2 regions of the Spartinivicinus poritis genome follow, and region 2 is predicted to be linked to the other one. Evidence: predicted binding sites of a transcription regulator. Region 2 holds the regulator's gene; the other holds the start of a gene.

Region 1 (7,426 bases), on a different contig from region 2:
ATAACGAATGGGGCTTGTCCGCTTATCCATTAGTGGCTGGGCATGAGGTTGTTGGTAAGATAGCTAAGGTAGGCGATCATGTTACCCATTTAAAAGCAGGGCAGTTGGTTGGATTAGGTTGGCATGCTGACTATTGTCAAGCTTGCTCACACTGTAATGCGGGGGATCATAATTTGTGTTTAACCGCTCAAGGAACCATTGTGGGGCATCATGGTGGTTTTGCAGATAAGGTGCGGGTTAATGCCAAGAGTGTAGTACCTCTTCCCAGTGGTATTGATAGTAAGACTGCAGGACCTTTGTTCTGTGGCGGTATTACAGTATTCAATCCATTAGTGCAATTTGATATTAAGCCAACGGATAAGGTGGCGGTGATTGGCATTGGTGGGCTAGGGCATTTGGCTTTGCAGTTTTTGAATGCCTGGGGATGTGAGGTGACAGCATTTACCTCTAGCGAGAGTAAGTCTGCTGAGGCTAGGTCTCTTGGTGCTCACCATACACTTAATTCTCGGGATGTTGCTGAAATAGATGGAGCAGCCAATCGTTTTGACTACATAATCTCAACAGTAAATGTGAAGCTGGATTGGAATCTTTATCTTTCTACACTGAAGCCCAAAGGCCGGTTGCACTTTGTTGGGGCTACATTAGACCCTCTTGATATCAATGTATTTGGTTTAATCATGCAGCAACGTTCTATTTCAGGCTCTCCAGTAGGCAGTCCTGGCAATATTGCAAAAATGTTAGAATTTGCCGCTCAACATAATATCAAGCCAATGGTTGAAATGTTTAAATTTAGTCAAGTCAACGAAGCTTTGGCCCATTTAGAAAGTGGCAAGGCGCGTTATAGAATAGTATTAGAGAAATAAAAAAGATATGCTCGTCGCGAATGGCTTTAGAATTACCGAATCTTCTTTTTAGGTGTGTCCTTGACGATTTTTCTTAAGAATAATTCGCAAGGAGTATAGAAGTGTAGCTTATTGTATATGAATATATTTCATAGTTTTATTTTTATGTAACATTACAAAAAACAAAAAAATTAAAAAGCTAAAAATTATTGATCTGAGTCTATGCAGCTGGCATTATTTTGCTCTTTTATTGTGGCAGTACTTTTTGGTGGTAACCATGGTTGACATTCATTTGGTTTGCTAGCAGCTGTAACTAACCCTCTGATGTGAGGGTATCCAATAAAATATGCGGTTTCTTCGGTAGTTCTTAATTACTTTCAAGGATGAATAGATAAGGATAGACCATGAAATACGTTGCACTTATTTCCAGTTTAGTTATTTCAGCTTCTTCATTAGCTTATGGAGATGGTATTGGGATAGACCCAGAAAAAGTTCGTTTTTTAGGGGGATGTTCTGGTCTGGTTGATACTAACCCTGATAAGTCATTTGATATTATTTTCGATGAGCAACTCCAAGCTGAGGCCTATGATGGACGTGAGCGGAAAACCTGTGTTGTGAAGTTTCCGATTCAAATGCCTGCTGGCTATCAGTTGGCAATTAGTCGGGTAGGGTTTGAAGGGGTTGCAATGATTCAGTATAACGGGAAAGGGCAAATTGCATTACGTCACCGCTTGGCAGGTACTACTGGAAATGCGGCGATTCAAGAATTTTTCCCAAGTAACTTTCCTCAAAATATAACAGTTAATAAAAACTTTGCTGGTTACTCATTTTCACCTTGCGGTCAGACAGTCACATTTAAAACATCTATAACCGTAGAGGCAGAAAATGGTCGGGTAGTAATCGATGAAGCTGCAGGAAGAACTGTTAATTATGGTTATGAAATGGTTCAGTGTGGGCAGTTTTAACTGAAAACCAGGTAAATATAGTCAAAGTGAATGGTTTTTAGGGGCGGCCGTCGAGAGATGAATCCCTATGAGTTTATATTTTAATAAATGATTAGGGGGAAGAGTGATGACAACAAACCCTAAAAGTCATTCACGAAGAATATAACTGATGTGAAATCTGGAAGCCTTTTAACCTGAGCACTTCTTCACTGGGGTGCATGAAAATATTTGCTGTAGCCTGTTGAATCATTTGGGTTTAGGCTTCCTTATACTGTAAAAAGGCTTTTACCATGCAATACAAAAAGCTTTTATTTAAGGGCGTATCGGCATTACTTTTAATTTCTGCTGTTGCTCATTTAAATGCAAATCAACTTGTTTCATCAAACAGCACTGACCCAATAATTAGTGATATTAAATTTTTAGGCGACAGTTGCAATGAAAGTGCAACTATTAAATATGATCCAGTATCGGGTAATACTATTATTAGTTTTGATAGCCTGGCAGCAACAATAGGCCCTGAAAAGCTTCAAGATAGAGCGATATGTGTTATCAAATATGTATTATTAGTACCACAACAGCAACGAGCATTAATTCCAGCCATTACAATATCGGGCACAGCTGAGTCTACCGAAGCAAGTAAACACTTGGTAAGTCTACGTTATCGACAAGCGGGTGGAGTTGGTGAAGCATCTATTTGGCAGTTTAGTGGACTGGCTAATGGTGATGTTGCCTTGACTAAGCCAATGGGTAGTGAAATCAATAGCTGTGGTCAGTCTCTTAATTTAAAAGTATCTATAACCGTTGATACTGAGTTTTTAAATCGTCTTAGTGTGCCAATAGAGCGTCAATCTACGGTTATTAGATCGTTGGTTTTACCTAAGGTAGAGCTGCAAGGCTGTCCGGTAGAATAATAGAGTAAATAGAAAATGCCCTTTCCAAAAAATATATTAATTTATGCACTTAGTTTACATTCTGTTGCGAGTTTTGCTGTCACCCCAGAGTTTGAGGATATTATTTTACCTGGCAGTGCCTGGTGTCCAGAGACTAACCCTTTATGTGCTTGTAAAGGGGTAACTGCTGATGCTAATGATGATGGGACAATTGACTTAATATTTAACCAATTTCAAGCAGTTTCAATGAATGGTGATGAGGTAGAAACAAGTTGCTCTATTCAAATCCCATTGATCATTCCTGATGGTTATCAGGTGAGCTTTAGTCGTTTGGGGGTAGAGGGCACTGTTAGCCTAAACGAAGAAGGGATGGCAGGAGTTATCATTCACCAAAGTATGTCTGATTATGACACAACTTCCCCTTATTATGCTGTTAGGGGGCGGCAAAATTACTATCATGATTATGGCAGCTTACAGGATGTTGTTTTCAATACTTGGGGAGAACCAATTTATACAAGCTGTGGTGATGATCGGGTTTACTTGGATACAGAAATAAACCTTATAGCTAAAGGCTTGAAAACCGCACTTCATATTGATGAAGGAGCGGCAAGTATTAAATTTAAAATAGATTACCAGCGCTGCCATGTTTCTCGCGAATGATTTAAGGAGGGGTAGGTAGTTACACCTATCCCTGTAAGGGCGCTGTATGTATCTCAGCAAGGTTTAAGACCTGCTCTTTGAACTACTTCATAATTGCTCAACTTCTTTTGTTATACGCGTCATACTAATAAACCTAGTCTGTTTAAATATTGATCAGGTCTGGTACCTTATCGGCATTGATTAAGAACTTGAATATCAATTTTCTTTTAGCCAGGGTTTTTACAATGTCGAAAAAAATATTTTCAGTTTCAATTTTATTAAGCGTATTTTCTCTTTCTGCTGTAGCAACTGCTGATAATGTTTCGATTAGTGATCATATTTGGAATGATAAAAATGCCAATGGTATTCAAGAAGATAACGAGCAAGGCATTAATGGCGCTGCGGTTCAGCTGCTAACATGTAAAGGTACTCAGGTAGCTTCTACAGTAACAGCATTAAATGGAAACTATCAGTTTTCAGGCATTAAGCAGGGTAGCTATAAAATACGGTTTGTCTTAAAAAGTGGTAAAGCGTTCACATATAATGGTCCACAGATGAAAGGTGGAGTTAATAATAAGGTAGTTGTATCACCTTGGAACGCTTGCTAGTTATCTCTTTATCAAAACATCCTTCCTGGCGGGTGGTTATTCTTTCCACCCTTTAATTCTCGCCAAACTTCAAGTATATAAAATTATTTACTATATATTCACTTCCTTTTTGTTCTTACTTAACGCTTTTAATTTTAATTAAGTCTCATTTTATTTTAATAATTAAGTCAGATTAATTTACATTTATTGTCATAAATTTTGCTAAGCAGCGTAATTTAAAGGCATTTTTTTTGTTGGCCTGAATTTTGCTGACCTAGTGCTTGCTAAAAGCATTGTTCACGTTGCTAAACCTTCTCAGTAAAGTCTGAAAAGAGCAGGGAAGCATCTTGTGAAGTAGGTCAATAATTTTCTCAGGAGTATTACGAAGTGAAAATAACTAAAATAGGGCTAATGACTTGCGCACTTACATTTGTCGGCATGCAGGCTCAGGCTGGTTTAATTAAAATAGATAATCAACATAGCATTGACTCGAATGACTTAGTGGCGTCAGTAAGCTACAGAGGGGCTAATTTTGGTCCAGGCCAGCATCCAGTCGGTGATGATAACCCTCATACTGGTAGGTATACATTCTGGCCTCATGGCAACGCCATGAATAAAAACCTCACCATGACTTACGCAAACCCAATTAAAAATAGAGCTGGTAAAGATGGCGCTATTTTTATGTATCGGCCTTCAATTATCTGGGGTGGTACTATAGGTGTAACCATTAATGGCGTTTATAAAGATATTTTTGCTGATAACCTGATTGGCCATGGAATAAGTACAGCTCATCAACGCCGAGGTGTTTTTGCTGGTTTATTTGACCTTTCTGATTTTGGTCTATCAGTGGGTGAAAGCATTAATAGCATTCAAATTTCAGCCTCTCGTAAAACATTTGGTGCTTATAATGGCCGTTTAATTAACGTTGAAATTGGTAACGGCTCTGATGTGCAATTTGCTGGTGCTGGTGGCCTACACTATGTTGACCCAGTAAACCCTGTTCCTGTACCAGGTAGTATTGCACTATTGGGGCTAGGCTTAGGCCTTTCTGTGATGGGTATGAAAAAGCGTAAGAAAAAAGCGTAATTTTTTTACTCATTACAGTAAAATCAAAAAAAGGGTATACATTGTATACCCTTTTTTATTGGTTGTTTTATTTTAGCTGTGTCCTTTTTTATCTTGACGCTAGTAATTCTCTAGCCCTTTCAATCGCTGCTTTAACTTGAGCAGGCGCTGTGCCACCAATATGGTTTCTCGCATTCACTGAGCCTTCCAGGGTGAGTACATCAAATACATCCTGCTCAATTGTACTGGAAAACTGTTGTAGCTCTTCCAAACTCATTTCAGAAAGGTCTTTATTTTGGGCAATGCCATAAGCCACAGCTTTACCCACAACTTCATGAGCATCACGAAATGGCATCTGTTTTTTAACTAAATAATCAGCTAAATCAGTGGCAGTGGAAAAACCGCGTTTGGCTGCTTCATACATACTTTGTTTATTGGCTTTTATTGCTGGTACCATATCAGCATAAGCTCGCAGACAGCCCTTCAGATTATCCACGGTATCAAATAAAGGCTCTTTATCTTCTTGATTGTCTTTGTTGTAAGCCAGGGGTTGAGATTTCATTAAAGTCAGTAATGAAATTAAATGGCCGGTGATACGCCCGGTTTTGCCTCTAACCAGCTCTGGTACATCGGGGTTTTTCTTTTGCGGCATGATAGAGGAGCCAGTACAAAACCTATCAGGTAATTCAATAAAATTAAATTGAGCTGATGTCCAGAGGATTAACTCTTCAGAAATACGCGACAGATGAGTCATAACTAAGCTGGCTGCTGAACAAAACTCAATGGCAAAATCCCGATCGCTAACAGAGTCAAGTGAGTTTTCGCTGGGCTTACTAAAGCCTAATTGTTGAGCAGTAAATTCGCGATCAATTGGGTAGGTGGTACCAGCTAAGGCTGCAGCCCCTAGAGGAGAGATATTCACCCGCTTGCGGCAGTCTTGCAGTCGATCATAGTCTCGGCTAAGCATTTCAAACCAAGCCATTAGGTGATGGCCGAAGGTAACGGGTTGAGCGGTTTGCAAATGAGTAAAACCAGGCATGATAGTATCAGCTTCTTGCTCTGCCAGACTGGCTAGGTTTTGCTGTAGCCGATTGACCTCTTCACAAATGAGGTCAATTTCATCACGCAAATACAATCGTATATCAGTAGCGATTTGATCATTACGTGATCGGCCTGTGTGGAGCTTTTTACCAGTAATACCAATGCGGTCGGTCAGGCGTGCTTCAATATTCATATGAATATCTTCCAAGGCCACAGACCACTCAAGCTCACCTGCTTCAATGGCTGCTTGAATATCCTGCAAGCCTTGTTGAATATCAGATAATTCCTGATCAGTTAAAATGCCAACTTTATTTAACATGGCGGCATGGGCTAGGGAGCCGTTAATATCCTGTCGATAAAGTCGCTGGTCAAAATCAATTGAGGCAGTAAACTTGGCCACAAATTGATCTGTTGGCTCTGAGAAGCGTCCCCCCCATTGTTGGTTGGCTTGATTTATTGATTTATCCGACATTGGTTATCCCCGATTCCCGATTAAAGCTCGCTGGTGAAAATAGATTATACAACTATCAGTTAGTCATCATGCCATAGGTAGTTGTGTCAATATGTATCTAAAGGGCACCTCTAATAATTGTTTGCTGTCTCTGGTCTTCCGGTAAATTCGCAACCAAGGCGTTGGTTTGAAGGCATGTTGGTGGCCTGTCGAAAAGCAACTGCCTTAAAGTTACTCCAAGCTAAAAAGTTACGCCTTGTTGATAAGTAGCCACTTAATTGTCACGTGTACCATATTACTGCTGTCTTTTTATATTAACGATTAACTGTTAGGACAGTTAGGAGATATCCATGATTTATATGAGTACTAATGGGGTTCCTGATATTGGAACGCCTAAACTAAACCCAGTCGAGGAAGTGAAGTTATCAGAAGGGAGTGCGAGTGGCAGAACATTTAAGTTTGAGAAGGCTAGTGACTCAGCTAAAAGCCTCTATCAAAGCTGGATTAAGCAACCACTTCAGACAGTAGAACAGAAGCTTGCAAAAGCATTTAGCAATATTAAGCAAGTGCCTGAGACAATTGTAGCACTTTTTAATCGAACGCAATCCCCTGAAAGTAAAGCTTCGAGTATTAGCATAGGATCACCAATACTACAGGCTAAGAACGATAGCCCAGAGGTGCTAAAACAAAAGTTTGATCAAGAGATGGCCAAGCTAGATGTAGAGGTTGAGGCTTTGGACCAAGAGTTGAAGATTCAGACGCTTGAAAGTCAATATGAATCAGCTGTTATAGAAGATTCCTCTACCGGTAAAACAATCAACTTAGATCAGGCTACAGGGTTTTATGGTCGTTCGGTCTCTGATGACAAGTCAAAGGCTCTGCTAGATGCAACAAGCTATTTAAGCTCTACCGTGAAACAAAAACATAAACTGACGCTTTCGCCTGAACAGCAACAAGCTTTAGCGAA
Region 2 (7,426 bases):
AGCAGAAAACAAAGAGCTTATCAAAGCCTATGGTCGTACTATCAAGTACTACGCTACCAATGAAAAAGTAGAAGTAATCACTAACGCTAAGCTATTCCAAGAAGGCAATACCTTTACTGGCAGCCAAATAGACTACTTTGCGAAAACCCAGAAAGTGAATGCAAAAGGCGGTAAAACCAATGAAGGCCGCGTTGAAATGGTACTGCAACCCCGTAGCAAAAAGAAATAATAGTCGTATATGAGTATATTGAAAGCCGAGCACCTTGCCAAAAGTTATAAAGGCCGTGCTGTTGTAAAAGATGTTTCCTTGAAAATTAAAAGTGGTCAGGTAGTTGGTCTGCTAGGCCCCAATGGCGCAGGAAAAACCACTTGTTTCTATATGATTGTTGGTCTAGTCCAGTCAGATCATGGCAGTGTCTGGATTGACGAACAAGATATTACTCACTTCCCCATGCATGGACGAGCCCAGGCAGGCATTGGCTACTTACCACAGGAAGCCTCTGTTTTTCGTAAATTAACTGTCACTGAAAACATATTAGCTATTTTAGAAACCCGTAAAGAGCTAAATCGGAAGCAGCGCCAAGAAAAACTTAACTCACTACTTGAAGAGTTCAATATCACCCATATAAAAGACAATAAGGGTATGAGTTTATCTGGAGGAGAGCGTCGCCGGGTAGAAATTGCCAGAGCCTTAGCAACTGAGCCATCCTTCATCCTACTTGATGAGCCTTTTGCCGGGGTTGACCCAATTTCTGTAAAAGACATTAAAGATATTGTCTGGCACTTGAAAGACCGCGGTATAGGCGTACTGATTACTGACCACCATGTTCGAGAAACACTTGATATTTGCGAGAATGCATACATAGTTAGTGAGGGACATATTATTGCAGAGGGTAACGCCGAAGCGATAATGACCAACCAGCAAGTAAAAGAGGTTTACCTCGGACACGACTTTAAAATATAAGACAACTGGCAAGGATACTCATATAATTTTTAGTAGCTCAGCTAAAAAGCCAGTAAGAGCACAAGAAACAACAACAGTAATACTGTAAACAATTGAAATAAACACACAATTGACATTAATAATAGGTGCAATGGAAACATTCAGTGGCTTGTTCAGCAGCAACTCAGGTAACCGCCTTTGAATGCACTTCCATTGTTGTTGACTTTGCCAAATCAAAACAGGCACGATTGCACTATAAGGTAATTGTTTAGCAATGAAGCCATCCCTGGTTTTGAAAATTGGCCAGCAGCTGACGATGACGCCTCAGCTGCAACAAGCCATAAAACTACTCCAACTATCCACACTGGATTTACAGCAAGAAGTTCAGCAAGCGCTTGAATCCAATCCAATGCTTGAGCTGACCGATGAGTCTGACAACAACTCATCAACAAACAGTGATAGTAATGACAATGACCCTCAGCAGCTCAACAGTGCTGGCCTGAATGGATCAGATTCCTCCAAAAGTCAAGATAACAGCACATCTGAAAGCAGCAGCCATGATGGCACTGAGGAAACCAGCTGGTCAGAAGAAATTCCCAATGACCTCCCAGTTGATAGCGCCTGGGATGATATCTATCAAACCTCTTCAGCCCCTATTAGCTCAGCTTCAGGAGATGATGATGAGTATGACTTTAGTAATCGTAATGGCACAACAGAGTCCTTACACAGTCATTTAGAATGGCAGCTTAACTTAACCCCAATGTCAGATAATGATCGCTTGGTAGCAATTGCTATCATTGATGCGATCAATGATGATGGCTATCTCAGTTGCAGCACTGAAGAGATTTGGGAAGGCCTGGACCCAGAGTTGGAAATATCCCAAGAGGAAGTGGAAATAGTCTTAAGACGCCTCCAACACTTTGACCCTGTTGGTGTGGCAGCAAGAGGCTTACAGGAATGCTTACAAATTCAGCTGTCTCACTTACCTGAAGACACCCCTTTTCTTGATAACGCTAGATTGATTGTAGCCAAACACTTAGGTTTACTGGGTCATCATGACTACAACCAGCTTATGCGTCGTACTAAACTTAAAGAAGAAGAACTAGCCGAAAGCATCAAGTTGATTCAAGCCCTTAATCCAAAGCCTGGCGCTGACATCCAGCCATCTGAAACAGAATATGTAATTCCTGATGTATTTGTCAGAAAGCATAATGATCGCTGGTTGGTAGAGCTTAATGCGGAGGCCACGCCTAAACTACGTATAAATAATAATTACGCATCATTGGTTAAGCGAGCTGATAGCAGCTCAGACAACACTTATCTGAAAAACCATTTGCAAGAAGCCCGTTGGTTTTTAAAAAGCTTACAAAGTCGTAATGAAACACTAATGAAAGTAGCAACTCGCATAGTTGAACATCAGCGTGGTTTTTTAGAGTATGGCGAAGAGGCAATGAAGCCATTAGTCCTGCACGATATCGCCGAAGCAGTGGGTATGCACGAATCTACTATATCTCGAGTAACTACCCAAAAATACATGCATACGCCAAGAGGCATCTTTGAGCTGAAGTATTTCTTCTCAAGCCATGTCAGCACCTCATCAGGCGGAGAATGCTCATCTACGGCTATCCGAGCTATCATTAAAAAGTTAGTATCAGTAGAGAACCCTAAAAAACCATTAAGTGACAGCAAAATTGCCAGCTTACTGGAAGAACAAGGTATCAAGGTGGCAAGACGAACGATTGCCAAATATCGTGAATCCCTATCCATCCCACCGTCTAACGAACGAAAGCGGTTGGTATGAAGTGGATGCATGTGTAGAGGTATCAAACAGATTAGCGCTCAACCATGCGTTATATTGACTAGCAACAAGCAATACCAAATCTGCTGGCATTACACTCAGTAATGAAGCAGTTGACAATCAGCCTTACAATTAAGTGAAGCTGGTTAACAACCATTAAGTCCTATTAGGAGGTCGTTGCATGCAAGTTAACATCAGTGGTCATCATGTAGAAGTGACTGATGCGTTGCGCCAATATGTCATCAAAAAGCTCGATCGCATTGAAAACCATTACGATAGCATTACTAACGTGCAAATCACCCTAAGTGTCGAAAAACTGCGCCAAAAAGCAGAAGCGAATTTGCATGTAAGAGGTGCTGATATTGCCGCCACAGCAGAATCTGAAGATATGTATGCAGCAATTGACTTACTTAGTGATAAACTAGGCCGGCAACTCAGCAAGCATAAAGAGAAAACCCTGGATCGACTCCAGGGAGCCAGTATTCGTTAAAGTAGTTTACTTATTTAAAAAGCATGAAAATCGAACAATTCCTTCTCCCGCAATGCACCCTTACCGGGGTGCAAGGGGGGAGTAAAAAACGTGTTTTACAGCTTATTGCCAACCTATTAGCCGAGTATTCCAGTGATATTGATGCTAACGAGCTGTTTGATAACTTAATCAACCGTGAGCGATTAGGGAGCACAGGCTTTGGGAATGGGATTGCCATTCCCCATTGTCGCCTTGAAAGCTGCCACAAGCCATTTGCCTGCCTGCTAAAACTGGAAGAAGGCATCGACTTTGACGCAATAGACGGACACCCTGTGGATGTTATTTTTGCCCTGGTCGTTCCTGCCGAAGCCACTAATGAGCACCTCGCCATCCTACAAGAGCTAGCCACTCGATTTGAAAACTCAAGCTACCGCAATAACTTGCGCCAAGCAGACACTAATCCAGACTTATTTGATGTAGCAATCCAAAGCGTTCCTACTGCATAAATTTACCATCGCTTGTCTCTATTCATTTGCAGTGAGCGTTCTTATGATATTCGCTTGAAGCACTCTTCTGGCGACTATTATTTAATTAACTGCCGTATATCATTTAAACTCTGTTATAGTAAGAATTTACAAAACACTCTGCGTATTTATGAAGTTAATAATAATTAGTGGCCGCTCAGGCTCAGGCAAAAGTACAGGCTTACATGTACTTGAAGACCAAGGCTATTATTGCATTGATAATATGCCTGCTGGCTTACTCCCTGCCTTTGTTGAAGAAATGGAAAAAGAGCCTCTCTATGATAAGGCTGCTATTAGTATTGACGCTCGAAATATCTCTCAGGATTTAAGGCGCTTCCCATCTATCATGAATGCGCTTAGAGAACAAAAAATCGAAGCCGAAATTATTTACCTTGATGCAGAGCATGCCACTTTACTCAAGCGCTTCAGTGAAACCCGACGCAAACACCCATTATCCAGCCAGCAATGCTCATTAGATGAGGCGATCAAAAAAGAAAAAGAAGTGCTAGAGCCCATTGCTCGACTGGCTGACTTGACCATTGATACCAGCCAGCTTTCACTTCATGAACTAAGGGACACCATAAGCAAGCGCGTTGCTCGCAAGCAACATAGCAGCATGGCACTACTATTTCAGTCATTTGGCTTTAAAAAAGGAATCCCCATTGATGCAGACTATGTGTTTGATGTACGCTGTTTGCCAAACCCCTACTGGGTCACCCATTTACGGCAATATTCAGGGCTAGACGAGCCTGTAAAAGAGTTTTTAGGCTCCCAACAACAAGTGTTGGATATGTTTGATGACATTAAACGCTTCGTAGAACGTTGGCTGCCGTGCTTTGAAGCAAATAATAGAAGTTATATTACTATTGCTCTTGGGTGTACGGGTGGTCACCATCGTTCAGTCTATATCAGTGAGAAACTCGCTACTTACTTTTGTGAAAAGTGGCCAAATGTTCAAGTACGTCATCGAGAATTGCCTTAAGCTCCATGATTCAAGAAAAAGTCACAATCATCAATAAGCTAGGCTTACATGCCCGAGCTGCAGCAAAGTTTGTGTCTACTGCTGCCGCTTTTGGCAGCTCCATCAAACTCGGCAAAGATGGAAAAATGGTAGACGGCAAAAGCATTATGTCAGTGATGATGTTAGCAGCCAGTAAAGGGACAATTTTAGATATTGAAATTGATGGTGAAGATGAAAAAAGAGCATTTGAGGCCATTACTCAATTGATCAATAACTATTTTGATGAAGGCGAATAACTTTTTCACTACCAGCACCAGACTTCTGGAATCACCTATAAAACTGGCTACAATCCACAATACCAGTAGCCAGGCTCTTCAGGTAAACTAGCCCGCCAATCAGTAACTAACGTAACTAGTACTACATCCTATAAATAAGAGTGAAGGAAGCCTGCCATAAACTGCTAACTACCACTTATTTATAGGATGCGGCACTAAAGCCAGCTGCACTCAGCAATAGGATTACCTGATGTCCACACAACAACTCGGAAAATCAGAGGATCAACTACAAGAACTAAGCCTAGCGCTGGATCAAGGGATCTCTTCGCCTGTCAAACGAATGCTGAATAGCCTTCCTGCAGCAGATACCGCGCATTTAATTGAGTCTTCACCTCCTAAGGTCAGAGGCTTGCTATGGCAACTACTTGAGAAAGAGCAAGAAGCCGAGGTACTGCAGGAGCTCAGTGATGACGTCCGCCAATACTTCCTGGATCAAATGAATGCAGCTGAAGTGGCAGAAATTACCACAGGCTTTGATCCCGATGACTTGGCCGACCTGTTACAGCAATTACCAGACGCAATCACCCAACAAGTGTTGTCTTCTATGGATGCTCAGGATCGGGCTCGTGTCGAGCATATCCTGTCTTATCCAGAGGATACTGCTGGTGGTTTAATGAACACGGATACGATCACCATCCGCCCCAGCAATACGCTTGATGTGGTATTACGTTACCTGCGCCGCCATGATGAGCTGCCAGCAATGACGGATAGTTTATTAGTAGTTAACCGTCAGGATGCGTTTATTGGTGTATTACCAATTAATAAGCTGCTGACCACCAACCCATCAATCACTGTTCGTGAAGTGATGAATACAGATATTGAGCCCATCAATGCCATGACACCTGCCAGCCAAGTTGCTCAACTGTTTGAGCGGCAAGACCTGGTATCGGCTCCCGTTATTGATGATGGTGGCAAACTACTGGGGCGGATCACCATCGATGATGTTGTAGATGTTATTCGTGAGGAAGCAGATCACTCACTCATGAGCATGGCTGGCTTAGAAGATGATGAAGATACCTTCGCGCCCGCCATGAAAACAGCTAAGCGCCGGGCAGTCTGGCTGGGTATTAACCTTATTACAGCGTTTGTTGCTTCTGCCTTTATTGGTATGTTTCAAGAGACTATTGATAAGGTGGTTGCATTAGCGGTATTAATGCCAATCGTAGCCAGCATGGGTGGCATCGCTGGCAGCCAAACCTTAACCTTGGTGATTCGTGCAATGGCCTTGGGCCAAATCGGTAAATCTAACACGTTTTGGCTACTTAACCGCGAATGTATAGTTGGGCTGGTGAATGGTTTGATTTGGGCACTGGTTGTATCGGGGGTTGCCTACGTTTGGTTCGATGATGGGATTATTTCAACAGTTATTGCTGCAGCAATGATTATTAATCTAGTAGTTGCTGTTATATCAGGAGCCGCACTGCCCATTATTTTAAAAACCTTGAAAATTGACCCTGCACTGGCAGGTAGCGTAATTTTAACCACTGTTACAGATGTTGTAGGCTATATCTCATTTTTAGGTCTAGCTACTTTATTTTTGACTTAACACGTTTTTGACTTAGTTACAGGCAGTTGACGATTTTTCATGACTCAAACACTTTCATCTATAGGCTCCGCTCCCCTTTGGCGACGGCTAGCCGCTATGATATACGACAGTTTACTGTTAGTTGCTATCGCTATTGTTATATCAGGCCTTCATCTATGGCTAAGTATTACCTTGGTGGGAGAAGCTAAAGCCACTGCAGTGGGATTTAAGTGGGACTTAAGCGCTATTTTACTTATAGGCTTTTTTGGTTTTTATGCTTATTTCTGGCGAAGAAGTGGTCAAACACCAGGAATGATTGCCTGGCGAATTATGGTCGTCAACTACGAAGGAAGAACCATCAGTCTCAAGCAATGCCTGATTCGTTTTATCGCAGGCATCCCCAGCTGTATATTAGGTGGCATCGGTATTTTGTGGGTTTTATTTGACCCAAAAGACCAAGCGATTTACGACTATGCGGCGAAAACAGAAGTCGTATTACTGGAGAAAAATAAGAAATAATTATTAAACCTGTCTTTTTTAACTAGGCTGCTGCAAGAAGCAGGTGAGTTAGTTAGCTTCCCCCTTTGAAAAAGGGGGATTGAGGGGGATTTTTACAAGTAAATAAAGCGGAGATAGCTCACAAACTACGATCACTTTAAATCCCCCCTAGCCCCCCTTTATCAAAGGGGGGAACAGCTTTTGCTGCAGCTTCAAAGGAAGAAGAGCCCCAAAGCACTCTTTACAACAACACCAAACTTAGGTTAGGCAAGTAGCTACCCTGCCCTTTTCAGTAAAATCCCACCCACCGTAAAGCACAACAGTAGTGGCACAATCACAGCAATTAGCGGCGAGAAGCCAAATACCAAACTGG

The links. The regulator sigma-54, encoded in region 2, starts transcription at its own class of promoters, with help from an activator protein. The targets are predictions, from matches to a motif close to TGGCACNNNNNTTGCTNT.
Region 1: ORQ98_RS05565 (PEP-CTERM sorting domain-containing protein) is a predicted target of sigma-54. The motif match lies at 4,111-4,128, and genes of this name have one in related genera.

The regions. Positions count from the first base shown of each region.
Region 1 is NZ_JAPMOU010000004.1:274,853-282,278, reverse strand. Features, by position in the region: gene ahr (NADPH-dependent aldehyde reductase Ahr) at 1-863, shown strand, start outside; gene ORQ98_RS05585 (DUF4360 domain-containing protein) at 1,247-1,807, shown strand; gene ORQ98_RS05580 (DUF4360 domain-containing protein) at 2,077-2,697, shown strand; gene ORQ98_RS05575 (DUF4360 domain-containing protein) at 2,713-3,336, shown strand; gene ORQ98_RS05570 (SdrD B-like domain-containing protein) at 3,561-3,923, shown strand; gene ORQ98_RS05565 (PEP-CTERM sorting domain-containing protein) at 4,290-4,988, shown strand; gene argH (argininosuccinate lyase) at 5,077-6,480, opposite strand; gene ORQ98_RS05555 (hypothetical protein) at 6,810-7,426, shown strand, end outside.
Region 2 is NZ_JAPMOU010000001.1:331,815-339,240, forward strand. Features, by position in the region: gene lptA (lipopolysaccharide transport periplasmic protein LptA) at 1-229, shown strand, start outside; gene lptB (LPS export ABC transporter ATP-binding protein) at 239-964, shown strand; gene ORQ98_RS01460 (hypothetical protein) at 983-1,189, opposite strand; gene ORQ98_RS01465 (RNA polymerase factor sigma-54) at 1,218-2,744, shown strand; gene hpf (ribosome hibernation-promoting factor, HPF/YfiA family) at 2,923-3,231, shown strand; gene ptsN (PTS IIA-like nitrogen regulatory protein PtsN) at 3,255-3,716, shown strand; gene rapZ (RNase adapter RapZ) at 3,865-4,716, shown strand; gene ORQ98_RS01485 (HPr family phosphocarrier protein) at 4,722-4,991, shown strand; gene mgtE (magnesium transporter) at 5,221-6,576, shown strand; gene ORQ98_RS01495 (RDD family protein) at 6,616-7,074, shown strand; gene lptG (LPS export ABC transporter permease LptG) at 7,329-7,426, opposite strand, start outside.